One region of the Nonomuraea sp. B12E4 genome, then DNA from elsewhere that is predicted to be linked to it. Evidence: riboswitches for the same ligand, from Rfam matches in the RefSeq annotation. Region 1 holds a riboswitch; each other region holds the start of a gene.
What was found. A riboswitch is a leader RNA that binds a small molecule or an ion and turns the genes downstream of it on or off. The one in region 1 is predicted to bind cyclic di-AMP.

Region 1 (3,176 bases):
GGGCGCCCTCCTGCGATGGGTCGTCCGTTTCTCGCCGTTCGCTCATCTGCCTCCCCCTAACGTGAGCTCTTCACGCGAGCCGGTCCCGCACGTAGTCGCGCCACCGTGCCGTCAGCGTGGCCGTGGAGAGCCCCAGCGAGGCGAGTGCCTCCTCGACGCCGGTCGCCCGGGCCGCGCGGTAGAGCCTCACCAGAGTCTCCTCACCGAACCGGTCAGCCAGGAACCGACACGCCAACCAAGCCTCTTGGTACGCCCGCGCAAGCCGTGCGGGGTCCCGCCCGTCCACCGCAAAAGCCGCGGGTCCGGGCAAGGCACTAGGCAGGCGCCCGGCCCGCACCTCGGCGGCGAGCTCGGCGGCCGCCGTCTTCACGGGAAGCCCGGCGTCACGGTAGCCCACGTAGTCGGCCAACCCCTCGTAGAGCCAGGTGGGCAGACCGTCGGTGCCCGCCACGACGTGCGTGAGCTCATGGGTGAGGACCACATCCTTGCCCGTGGAATTGAGCATGGCGAAGAACTCGGGCACGATGATCACCCGGCCGCCGTCCGCCACCGCGGCCAGCCCATCGACGTGCTCCACCCCGGCCAGCTCTGCGGCCTCACGTGCGGTCCGCGGAACGACCACCAGGGGAAGCACCGGCCCGCCGAGCACACTCGCCACCCGCCGCCCGGCCGCGTCGGCCCTGCGCGCCAACTCGTCGAGCGAACCGGGCGCGGCGCGGTGGCCGACGACCAGCGAGTGCTTCCCCCGGGACACGGTCATGCCGTCGGACCAGCGGGCACGCAACCCGGACGGAACGACGGGGACCGAAACCCCGCCGGGGACCGGGCTACGGGCGGGGCTGGAAGTGCCGGCGGGACTTGTGGCCGCCGTCCCGCTACCGGTGGAGGTCAAGGTGTCGGTGGGGACGCTGGCGGTGGTGATGAAGGCGAGGAGCAGTAGCCCGGTCGCCACGCCTGGTCGCCTCACCTGCACGGACACGCTGCCCGATCGTAGTCGGCCCGGACCATCGCCTGCGCCCTCTCCCGGTCGGTCCACTGCGCGTTGGTGCGTGGCTCCCTGTGTGGCTGTCGTGGGATAGGTACCCGAGAAGGCCGTAGGCGGCCCACATGTGGAAGCTTGAGGGGGCCCACACGTGGGAGCTCGGGCGGCCCACTGCTCGCCCGGTATTTCCGTGCGCCGTTACGGCGGGCCATGGGTGGCGGTCAGCGGGCGTCTCCCTGGACATGGCCGGCCACGTACGGCGGGTGGCGTGACGTCGGCTTGCCGTACAAGATCGTGTTTATGAACGTGCCGTACAAGATCGCGTTTATGAAAAACAGCGGCCCCCGCCCAAGCGACGGGCGGGGGCCTGCACTACATGCCGGGGCGGACCGCGCCGACGAACGACGACCTACGCCATCCGTCCAGTTTTTCGATGCGCACCCGTTCGCCCGTCCGCGGCGAATGGATCATTCTGCCCTTGCCGACGTACATGCCCACGTGGCCGAGCCCGCTGAAGAACAGCAGATCACCCGGCTGGAGATTCCGCCAAGAGATCTTGGTCCTGGTGCGGACGAACTGGCTGCTCGCCACGCGCGGGAGTTTCACTCCGGCCTTGCGCCAGGCGAACTGGACAAGACCGGAGCAGTCAAACGAACCAGGGCCTGTGCCTCCATAACGGTACGGGTCACCGATCTGGTTTTTGGCCACGGCGACGGCCTTGCGGGCCTTCGCTTTCTGACGGGCGACCCTGGCCGTGCTCGAGGTCGCGGCGGTTGAGGCCACCGCGGCCGTGGAGGTCCGGGCCGAATCGCTTGTCGTCTCCGCCTGAGCCGTCGGGGCATGGAGGACCAAACCTCCGGCCGTCACGGTCATCGTCAGCGCTACACCACTCAGGGCAAGGCGGGACAGACGGGGGTTTTGCAGGGAATCAGACAGGATTTCTCCTTGTGTCTTCCACGAATGCCTACCGGGTTAGCTGACGGATTCGGGCCTGGAAGTAGCCCTACGGCGCGATATGCGCGCCGATTCACCCCTGATCCCTTGGGGAATGTGGGATCGCTGGGTCCCCGGCTCCGTGCCTCCTGGCTGCACGGATTCGGCGGGTCGCCGCCCGACTTATGTGTCTGAATGGTGATATCGACGGCGACCAGCGGATCTTTATCTGTCTCACATCGGAGGGGACCGATGCCGGTTCGCGGCGACATGGCTTGTGCACCGCGACGACGCCAGAAGCTACGCCGAAAGGTCAAGGATCAGCAAAGCGACAGTCATGCTGTAAAGATCAAATAAAGGGGCCAGTAAAGGCAGAAGTCCCTGCTGGAGCCCCAAGCGCCGTTATCAAAAAGTGACCCTGCTCACACTTCTGAACACAGCGCCCTGTCAGGTGCCGATTGTCGCTTTTGTCACAGCTTTCACGCTTCTATCGCGAGCCCCACTCGTGGGAACGCTCCCGCGCGCAGCCGTACGCCCATCGGCGCGGCCGGATTCGGAATGGAGACCGGAGACCTACTATCCGACATAGTTGAAGAGGGCATGCCTGCGACACAACGCGACACGACAAGAGGACCTGGAGTAGCCCGAAAAGCGCCCCACCGCCGACCGAAACGACCTGCCGACAGGCTCCTCAGCCGGAAACCCGCACCAAGGCGGACGTTACGGGCGGACGGCGCCGACGATGGAGCGAGCGTTGCCGGAGAGCGGGACGACCTTGACCACGTCCCCGGTCTGCGGAGCGTGGACGATCTTCCCGTTCCCGGCGTAGATGCTGACGTGCCCCAGCCCTTCGCTGAAGATCAGGTCACCGGGCCGGAGAGAGCTGAGGGAAACCTTGCGGCTGGCCCCCCACGCCCACTGCTGCCACGTCGTACGGGGCAGCGACACCCCGGCCGCCCGCCAGGCCGCCTGGGTGAGCCCCGAGCAGTCGTAACCCCCCGGCCCCGTCCCGCCGAACACGTACGGCTTGCCCACCTGCGCGAACGCGAACCGCAGCACCGCTGCGGCGTTACCCGAGGCCGGCCCGGTGTACTGGATGCCGGTGCTGTTCGGGTTGCCCTGGTTGTAGGCGCCCAGCTTCTTCAGCAGCTTCTTCTGCTGGACGATCAGCTTGAGAACCTCCGAGCGCTCCTTCTCGACGGAGTCGCGCTCCTTGTCCGCCGACTGCAGCGCTTTCTGAGCCTTGTCCCGGTCGGCCTTC
Region 2 (3,176 bases), on a different contig from region 1:
GGAGAAGCTGGGCCGGGTGTTCACCGCGCTGGCCGGCGAGGTCGCCACCAAGCTCGACGTCGAAGTGCGCGGCGAGATCGCCTCCCAGGACGTGCGGGTGATCGAGCTGGCCGCGCTCAAGGGCGTGTTCACCGACGTGATCGAGGAGCAGGTCACCTACGTCAACGCGCCGCTGCTGGCCAAGGACCGCGGCATCGCCGTGGAGCTGGTGACCAGCTCCGAGAGCCCCGACTGGCGCAACGTCGTGACCGTGCGCGGCGTGCTCGCCGACGGACGTCAGGTCTCGGTCTCGGGCACGCTCTCCGGCCCGCGGCAGATCACGAAGATCGTCGAGGTCAACGGCTACGAGATGGAGATCGAGCCGACGGCTCACCTGTGCTTCTTCACCTACACCGACCGGCCCGGCATCGTCGGCGTGGTCGGCCGCCTGCTCGGTGAGCACAGCATCAACATCGCCTCCATGCAGGTGGCCCGGGACGTCAAGGGCGGCAAGGCGCTCATCGCGCTGACCGTCGACTCGGCGATCCCGGCCGACGTGGCCGACCAGATCGTGGCCGAGATCGGCGCCGAGAGCGGCCGCTCGGTGGACCTGGAGGACTGAGCGACCCTGCTCCACAAAGGGGGCCGCCACCCGGATCACACCGGGGGCGGCCCCCTTGTTTGTCTCACGATACGAGATGCTAGGACATCCAACGAGACGCTCGGGGTACTGTGGTGGGGATATGCGCCAGGTTCTCGTACTCATTACCTGCCGCGGCGGGGCCTGTTAGGGCAGGTCGACGACCCGCCGCGGGGTGTGGCGATGCGTCGGCCGGTAAGCCCCTTTTCGTCCGGTCCGCGACCCGGACCACGAGGTCAGGCCCGATCGGATTCGCGATCGGGATCCGAGTCCCCATTGGCACGCTCGCGAAATGAGATGAGTCACATGTACGAGATGTATGCCGCCAACCGCGCCGAAGAGCACGAGGACCAGGCCGCCGAGGCCCTGCAGATCGCGCTGGACCGTCGGGACAACGGCGGCGCGCCCCAGAACTCCAGCCGGTAGAACCGGCCGACCGCTTCATCCCCGGCAGGGCCTTGTCGTCTGCGAGGCCGTGACCGGGCGGCCCCGCGGCGGCCCCGCGGTGGTGCCGCGGTGGTGCCGCGGGGCCGCGTCCGCTCACAGGGTGGCGGTGAGCATGGCAGGCGGTGGGTCGTTGTGTTGCTTCGTGGAGAGCCGTACGCCCTTGGGGTCGGGCCGGACGGCGCCCACGAACGCCTCCCTGCGCCAGTCAGAGAGCGGCTCCTCCTTGACCACGTCACCGGTGTGCGGCGCGTTCACCATGTAACCGGGTCTGGAGACCATCCCGACGTGCCCCAGTCCGTGGAAGAAGACCAGGTCACCGGGCTTGAGATGGTTCCAGGAGATCTTCCTGGAGAACGCGTTGTACTGCTCCGCCGCGGTTCGCGGCAGCTCGATCCCGGCGTGCGCGTACGCCTTGAGCGTGAGTCCGGAGCAGTCGTACCCGCTGTCGCTGGTTCCGCCCCAGACGTAGGGGATGCCGCGCTTGCGCATGGCGAAGTTGAGGGCGATCTTCCAGGCCGGCTTGGGCTGGCTCTTCTGCTGGACGTGCTTGACCTGGGGGCCGGTCAGCGTGATCGCGCCGGAGTCGGCGGCCTGGGGGCGGACGACGTCGGGGCTGTGGGAGGTGGCGGCCTGGGCGGGAGAGGCCAGGGCGAGCCCGGCGGCGGTGGCCGCAAGGCAGGTGGTGATGCGAGGCATGGTCTGTCCTTCCACGTGGCCTACCGGGTTAGCTGACGGGCTCGGGCCTGGAAGTGGCCCTACGGCGGCTGCCGACTCGCCCCAGGGGAGATTTGGGTCCCCGGCTCCACACAGCGGTGTGCGGATTAGGCTGGACGAACTCTAACGAAACGGTCAAAGCGTTGTAAACCACCTAAAATCGGACGTCCGAGAAATGAGATGGTGTGTTCGTCAGTCGAGACGAGCCGGTAAGGTACCGCCATGGAGTCGCGTAACATCCGCTTGGCCGTCATCCCCGGGGATGGCATCGGCACCGAGGTCGTGGCCGAAGGGCTCAAGGTCCTGGAGGCCGTCGGCACGAAGTTCGAGCCCACGCACTATGACCTGGGCGCCGCGCGCTATCACCGCACCGGTGAGACGCTGCCCGACGCGGTGCTCGAGGAGTTGCGCGGCTATGACGCGATCCTGCTCGGTGCCGTGGGCGACCCCAGCGTGCCGCCGGGCGTGCTCGAGCGCGAGCTCCTGCTCCGCATCCGGTTCGAGTTCGACCACTACGTCAACCTGCGGCCGGTCAAGCTGTTCCCCGGTGTGACGACGCCGCTGGCCGGCAAGTCGCCCGAGGACATCGACATGATCGTCGTCCGCGAGGGCACCGAGGGCCTCTACGCGGGCACCGGCGGCGTCATGCGGCGCGGCACACCCCACGAGATCGCCACCCAGGAGTCGCTCAACACCGCCCACGGCGTCGAGCGCGTGGTGCGTTACGCGTTCGAGAAGGCCAGGTCGCGCCCCCGCAAGAAGCTGACCCTGGTCCACAAGACCAACGTGCTCTCCTACGCCGGCGACCTGTGGCAGCGCACGGTCAACCGGGTGGCGGCGGACTATCCCGAGGTCACCACCGACTACAGCCACATCGACGCGGCCTCGATGTTCTTCGTGAGCCAGCCCGAGCGGTTCGACGTGGTCGTCACCGACAACCTGTTCGGCGACATCATCACCGACCTCGGCGCGGCCATCGCCGGCGGCATCGGCCTGGCGGCCAGCGGCAACATCAACCCCGAGGGCGCCGCGCCCAGCATGTTCGAGCCGGTGCACGGCAGCGCGCCGGACATCGCCGGGCAGGGCAAGGCCGACCCGACCGCGACGATCCTGTCGGTCGCCATGCTCCTCGACCACCTCGGGCTGCACGCCGAGGCGGCCAGGGTCGAGCAGGCCGTCGCCGACGACCTCGTGGACCGGCTGGCCGGCGGGGCGAGCCGCACCACCAGTGAGATCGGCGACGAGATCACCGCGCGAGTATCCGGCTAGGACCGCCTAGTCCCCACGAGCGCCTGGCGGTTCCCACGAGGACCTCCAGGCGCTTTTTCGTGTGCGGACCGGCGAACCACCCCATCAGCCGCTTGTCATCCCATATAGCGAGACAATAGGAAGGTAC
Region 3 (3,176 bases), on a different contig from region 1:
GTAGAGCGCCTCACCGCTGCCACGCGTACCCCCATGATGGGGCAACTATCGGTCTCGGCCGTTCGGGTACGGCATGGCTCGGTCCAGAAGTGGTAAAACCTACGGGATAAATATCCCATAAATCGACTCAATGGGAAGTTTGGGGGTATTCGATCAGTTGGACGTGTGAGTGCCGGGAAAAACACACCCGCCCGGCACTCACACCAAGGAGGACGTCATGTCTGTCCAGCACTATCTGGCGGCTGCGATCGTCGTCACAGGTCCCTACCCGAACCCGAGGGACAGGGGCGCCTACAGCAGAAGCGCCCGCCGCCGGCGGCGCCGCCGCTGATCCGCGGGTGGACCTGACGTCACGGCGATGACCATGACACCTTGGCGGAGCGACGCCAGGACGTACGCGACCTTGACGCCGCTCCGGACATCACTGACGGCGGACCTGCTCATCACGGGCGACTACGGGCGATGGCGCAACGGTGGCGGTACCTGGTGATCGCGGGGGCGATCGGGCCCGTCACCACCATGAAAGCGGCTAGTTCGGGCGTGCATGGGAGCACGCCGCCGGCCAGTCGATACGCGGCCCCACCCCCGGACTCCACAAGGAGCCCAGGGGTGCGCGGCGGTTCAGGGGGTGTAGACCGCTCAACGTACGCCGCGCGGTCCAGCGCTCGCCGCCCAGGGTGACACCCGCTCCATGCGCGAACATGCTCGGCTTCGACGACTTCAACAAGCTCATCGGCCTGGACGAGCACGCCACCCTGGAGGAGCGCTACCAGGCGCCGGACTGAGCGGTCGGCGGTCAGGCCGTCTGGCGGCCCAGGCCGCGCAGCTGGCTGGGAGTCAGCGTCGAGACATCCTGGTCGATGGGCGACTCGGAGTACTGGTGGATGGTCCAGGACTTCCAGTCGGCGGGCGGGGTGACCGTCCCCCTCTGCTTGCCGTAGTGGGCGACCCACAGCGGGTACTCCGACAGGCCGTGGCCGTAGGTGTCGGCGAAGCGCCAACTGCTGTAGAACATCGGGGCGACGCCGGTCTTGTCCTTCACGTACGACAGCCAGGTCCTGGCCCAGTCGTTGACCTCGGAGACGGTCTTGCCGTCGGTGGTCTCCAGGTCCAGGACCAGCAGGTCGCCGCGCTTGGCGGGCTGGGCGTTCACCGTGGCCAGGAAGAAGTTCGCCTCGGCGATCGGGTTGTTGCGCGGGTGACCGTAGTGGTACGCCCCGCGGACGATGCCCTTCTTGCCCAGCTCCTGCCAGTGCCGGGCGAAGGAGGCGTCGCGGAAGTCGAGGCCCTCGGTGGCCTTGATGATGCCGAACTGGGCGGAGCTCGTGGTCCAGTTGTACAGCGGCTGGTGGTTGGAGATGTCCTGGCCGTAGGTGAGCTGCCCTGGCTGCGCCTGGGCCGCGGGCACCAGCGGCTCGTCGTTGTCGGTGACGGACGCGAGCGCGGTGCCGGCCGCGGCGGCGGTCGTGCCGGCCAGGAGAACGCCGGCGATGGCGAGGCTGAAGCGTTTGCTTGGGTTCAGCATGAGGGCGGTGACTCCTTGCTTCCACGCGCCTACCGGGTTAGCTGACGGGTTCGGGCCTGGAAGTGCCCTACGCCCGCCGGTCTGAGCCGGCGGGCGATTCACCCCCGAAGATGGGTCCCCGGCCCCGCACCGAGTGCGGATTAGGCCTGGTCAACGAACTGGCAACACTACGACGAACGCTTGTCAAAGCATCGGCCGCGCTTGCCAAAAGGTATATATCGATACTTAAAGGTGGCAAGTAGGTCAAATGCGGCTGCGGTGGGTAACGTGCGGAAACCCCGGATCCGTAGGGGTTGTGGGCTCGGTAAAGAATCCTTGGGGTGTGTCGGTAAACGCCCTGTCGGCGGCATCCGAGGGGTCTCGGGATGCCCTGGTGACTGCCAGTCATGGTGCTTGTCATGTGGTACCGGTGTGCCAGCCGGGATTTCCGCGCCTTTCGTTGCACACTGGCTCGATGGGGGTGCGGGTCAGGGTCGAAGGCGTCGTGCAGGGGGTGGGCTTCCGGCCGTTCGTGCACGGGCTCGCGACCGGGCTGGGGTTGGCGGGGCTGGTGGGCAATGACGCCCGCGGCGTCTTCGTCGAGCTGGAGGGCGGCCGGCGGGAGATCGAGGAGTTCCTGCTGCGGCTGGAACGCGACGCGCCGCCGCTGGCCGCCATCGACCGCGTGACCGTCACCTCCGGCGTACGGGCGGCGCGGCCGGAGGGCGGGTTCCTGATCGTCGAGAGCGACCCCTCGGGCCTGTCCCGCGCACTGGTGTCGCCCGACATCGCCACCTGCGCCGACTGCCTGGCCGAGCTGGCCGACCCGGCCGACCGGCGCTACCGTTACCCCTTCGTCAACTGCGTCAACTGCGGGCCTCGGCTGACGATCGTGCGCGGGCTGCCGTACGACCGGCCGCTGACCACGATGGCGGGCTTCGCGATGTGCGCCGACTGCCGGGCCGAATACCACGATCCGGCGGATCGGCGCTTCCACGCCCAGCCCATCTGCTGCCCGGCGTGCGGCCCCCGCCTCAGCCTGGTCGGCGCGCCGGGCGAGCCACCGGCAGGCGCCGCCGGGGCCCTGGCGGGCATCGCGGGGGTGCTGGCGGGCACCGCCGAGGTCCTGGCCGGTGCCGCCGAGGTGCTGCGCGCGGGCGGGGTGCTGGCGGTCAAGGGCGTCGGCGGCTACCACCTGGCGGTGCCGGCCACCGACCAGACCGCCGCCGCCACACTGCGGCGGCGCAAGCGGCGGACGGACAAGCCGTTCGCGGTCATGGTGGCAGACCTGGACGAGGCCCGGCGGCTGTGCGAGGTGGACCCGGTGGCCGCCGACCTGCTCACCGACCGGGCCCGGCCTATCGTGCTGCTGCCCCGGCGCGCGGACGCGCATGTGGCCGACGCGGTCGCGCCGGGCAACCGGCGGCTCGGGGTGATGCTGCCGTACACGGCGCTGCACCACCTGCTGCTCGCCGAGGTCGCCGCGCCGATCGTGCTGACCAGCGCCAACACCGCCGACGAGCCCATCGCGTACGACGACCGCGACGCGTTCGAACGCCTGGCCGGCATCGCGGACGCGTTCCTCACCTACGACCGCCCCATCCACCAGCCCGCCGACGACTCGGTGGTGTGCTCCTTCCGGGGGCAGGCGATGCCGCTGCGGCGCTCGCGC
Region 4 (3,176 bases), on a different contig from region 1:
AGCACGCACCGAGCTGGCCGAACGGGCCGGAGAACTGATCATCGCGGAGGACTCGAGTTGAAACGCACCATCGCCCACCTGGCCGACGGCCGGGAGCTGATCTATTTCGACCGGCGGGACGACGCCGACAGGAGCGCGCTCGACCGGCGTCCGCTCGAGCCCCGGCCGGTGGCCTCGGAGCTGCGGTACGACCCGCTGACCGAGGAGTGGGTCGCGGTGGCGGGGCACCGGCAGACGCGGACGTTCCAGCCGGCGGGCACGGCGGCGGAGTGCCCGTTGTGCCCGTCGTCGGACACGCGGTCGACGGAGATCCCGGCCTACGACTACGACGTGGTGGCGTTCGAGAACCGTTTTCCCTCTTTTTCCGGAAATCTTGGGACTTATCACGATGTGGGCGGCTTGAGCGAAGCGCGGCCGGGGGTGGGCAGGTGCGAGGTGGTGTGCTTCACCTCGGATCATTCCTCCTCGTTCTCCCGGCTCTCTGACGCCCAGGTGGGCCTGGTCATGGAGGCGTGGGCCGACCGCACGGCCGAGCTGTCCGGGATCGAGGGTGTGGAGCAGGTGTTCGTCTTCGAGAATCGGGGTGAGGAGATCGGCATCACGCTCGCCCACCCGCACGGCCAGATCTACGCCTACCCGTACGTCACGCCCAGGACCAAGCTGCAACTCGGCGCCGCCGCGCGGCATCGGGGGCCGGGAAACCTGTTCGCCGACGTGCTGGCCGCCGAGCGGGCCGCGGGGACGCGGGTGGTGGCCGCCAACGAGCTGTGGACGGCCTTCGTGCCCGCCGCCGCCCGGTGGCCGTTCGAGGTGCACATCTACCCGCACCGGCAGGTGCCCGACCTGGCGGCGCTGTCGGAGGCCGAGCGGGTGGCGTTCGCGCCCCTCTACACCTCGGTGCTGCGGGCGTTCGACGGTCTGTTCGGGGTGGTGATGCCGTACATCTCGGCCTGGCACCAGGCGCCCGTGCGGCAGGACAGGGAGCTGGCGTACCTGCACCTGGAGCTGTTCAGCATCAGGCGCGCGCCCGGGAAGCTGAAATATCTGGCGGGCTCGGAGTCGGCGATGGGGGCGTTCGTCAACGACGTGCTGCCGGAAGAGGCCGCACGCATGCTTCGGTCACAGGTAGATCACTAATAGATTTCTAGTTAAGGTCGCATGACTCGCGATCTACCACTAATATCCCGATATGCACCGGCCGTAACGGTCGTTGCATGCCTAATCCCGGGCGTGTTGCCCGGGAGCCGGGGACCCATGCACCAGCGGGTGAATCCACGTACGTGGCAGGCGGCTCCCACGCCCGAACCCGTCAGCTAACTCGGCAGGCTGAGGGAGAGGAATGTCCTCTTGGCGGTATCGTCCCCCGCGACGCTTGCCATTGGTCTCATCACCGCCACCGCTGTCGCCCTCGGTCCGGCGACCGCGGCGTCGGCTGACCCCAAACCCACGGAAGCCCAGCTCCGCGCCCAGCTCAAGCAGCTCAACGGCAAGGTCGACAAGCTCATCGAGAAGTACAACCTCAAGCGGGTCGAGCTGGCCAAGGCACAACAGGCCGCCAAGACGGCCAAGGAGCGCCTGGCCGCCGCCGAGCGCACGCTGGAGACGTCCCAGCAGCGCGTGGCCGAGATCGCCAGGCTGCGCTACCAGAACGGCGACCCCTCGGTGCCCGCTTTCATGCTGCCGGAGAACGGCGCGGGGGCGGCCGTGATCGAGCAGCTCACGATCGAGCAGCAGGCCGTCGTGGAGTCCGTGGCCAGGGCCCGTGACGAGCGGAAGAAGGCCGCCGACGAGGCCGGCCGCCTGGCCACCCGGATCCGCGAGGACGCAGGCGAGGTGGCCGGGCAGCGCGACGACGCCGAGGACGTCATCAAGGACATCCGCGAGAAGCTCGAGGATCTCGTGCCGTTCGGGCCCGGCCGCAACGGCGACGGTAGCTGGGCGCCCGAACTGCCGACCGGCGCCGACAACATCACCGAGCGCACGCGGCTGATGCGGGCGCAGGTGCAGAAGAACTTCGCGCTGCCGTTCGCGGTGGGCTGCTTCCGGGCCGGCGCCAGCGGTGAGCACCCGCTGGGCCGGGCCTGCGACTTCATGATGAGCACGGGCGGCACGACGCCCAGCGGCGCCAACAACGCCCTGGGCGACCGCCTCGCGGAATGGGCCCTCAAGAACAAGGGCAAGCTGGGCGTCAAGTACGTGATCTGGAAGCAGCGCATCAACCTCGGCTCCGGCTGGCGCGCGATGGAGAACCGCGGCAGCATCACCGAGAACCACTACGACCACGTGCACATCTCGATGTTCTGAGCGCGCCGGCGGCTGATTCAGGTGAGGTCGATGACCGCCTTGCCGTGCAGGCGGCGCCCGAGGAGGGTGCTCGCGCGGATGGACGACGGTGGCGGGGCGTGGGTGACCCGCCTCGCGGCCGAGTTGCGAACGGTGTTCGCCGCCATCCCCGGCTCCCTGGCCCTCAGCGGAGCATGAATCCCGGCGGGGTGCACTTATGTACACCCCCGCCGGGCACCTAGATCGATTCTCCGCGGCGGCCTGGGAGCCTAGCGTCGGTGTCACGGCATTTAGAGGAGGCTGGAGATCATGACAAACGCACCGAGCCCCACCCGGCCCCGGAGGGCCCGCACCGTCGCCTTGTGGGCCCTGCAGGTGGTCGTGGCGGGGTTCTTCGTGATGTCGGCCCTGGGCAAGTTCGCGAACGCGGAGCCGTCCGCCTCGACGTTCGAGGCGATCGGGCTCGGCGACTGGTTCCGCCATTTCGTCGGCGTGCTGGAGGTGGTGGGCGCCGTCGGGCTGGTCGTGCCCCGGCTCGCGGGCCCGGCCGGGCTGGCGCTCGGCGGGCTGATGGTGTGCGCGACGCTGACTGAGCTGTTCCTGTCCGGCGGCACCATGGTGCTGCCCCTGGTCCTGCTGGTGCTCTGCGCGGTGATCGCCTGGGGACGCAGGGAGAGCACCGCCCGGCTCCGGGCCTCCGTCGCGGGCAGGTGACGCGGCATGGGCGGACGGCGGCCATGCTGTTGGGATGCGGCTCTTCGAGGACGACCCCATGTCCCGCCCGCTCACCTACCCCGGCCGGATCCCGGCGCGCCCCGGCGTCCTGGTGGACGACGCGTACGTGCCGCTGCGGGCCGCGGGGGAGGGGTGGCGGGCCGGGGGCGAACGGCTGG

Region 2: another riboswitch for cyclic di-AMP. It lies ahead of ABGB18_RS16940 (C40 family peptidase); the one in region 1 lies ahead of ABGB18_RS21880 (C40 family peptidase).
Region 3: another riboswitch for cyclic di-AMP. It lies ahead of ABGB18_RS36565 (GH25 family lysozyme); the one in region 1 lies ahead of ABGB18_RS21880 (C40 family peptidase).
Region 4: another riboswitch for cyclic di-AMP. It lies ahead of ABGB18_RS37820 (hypothetical protein); the one in region 1 lies ahead of ABGB18_RS21880 (C40 family peptidase).

Annotation. Positions count from the first base shown of each region.
Region 1 is NZ_JBDPME010000009.1:152,246-155,421, reverse strand. It holds gene ABGB18_RS21890 (M48 family metalloprotease) at 1-46, opposite strand, end outside; gene ABGB18_RS21885 (hypothetical protein) at 71-979, opposite strand; gene ABGB18_RS21880 (C40 family peptidase) at 1,355-1,855, opposite strand; cyclic di-AMP (ydaO/yuaA leader) riboswitch at 1,929-2,094, opposite strand; gene ABGB18_RS21875 (C40 family peptidase) at 2,636-3,176, opposite strand, start outside.
Region 2 is NZ_JBDPME010000006.1:233,423-236,598, forward strand. It holds gene serA (phosphoglycerate dehydrogenase) at 1-601, shown strand, start outside; gene ABGB18_RS16940 (C40 family peptidase) at 1,160-1,762, opposite strand; cyclic di-AMP (ydaO/yuaA leader) riboswitch at 1,765-1,904, opposite strand; gene ABGB18_RS16945 (3-isopropylmalate dehydrogenase) at 2,003-3,049, shown strand.
Region 3 is NZ_JBDPME010000023.1:25,618-28,793, reverse strand. It holds partial or broken gene ABGB18_RS36570 (AbgT family transporter) at 1-18, opposite strand, end outside; gene ABGB18_RS36565 (GH25 family lysozyme) at 797-1,525, opposite strand; cyclic di-AMP (ydaO/yuaA leader) riboswitch at 1,535-1,682, opposite strand; gene hypF (carbamoyltransferase HypF) at 1,980-3,176, shown strand, end outside.
Region 4 is NZ_JBDPME010000025.1:10,879-14,054, reverse strand. It holds gene ABGB18_RS37830 (DeoR/GlpR family DNA-binding transcription regulator) at 1-61, shown strand, start outside; gene galT (galactose-1-phosphate uridylyltransferase) at 58-1,137, shown strand; cyclic di-AMP (ydaO/yuaA leader) riboswitch at 1,206-1,342, shown strand; gene ABGB18_RS37820 (hypothetical protein) at 1,348-2,304, shown strand; gene ABGB18_RS37815 (hypothetical protein) at 2,322-2,450, opposite strand; gene ABGB18_RS37810 (DoxX family protein) at 2,593-2,997, shown strand; gene ABGB18_RS37805 (hypothetical protein) at 3,032-3,176, shown strand, end outside.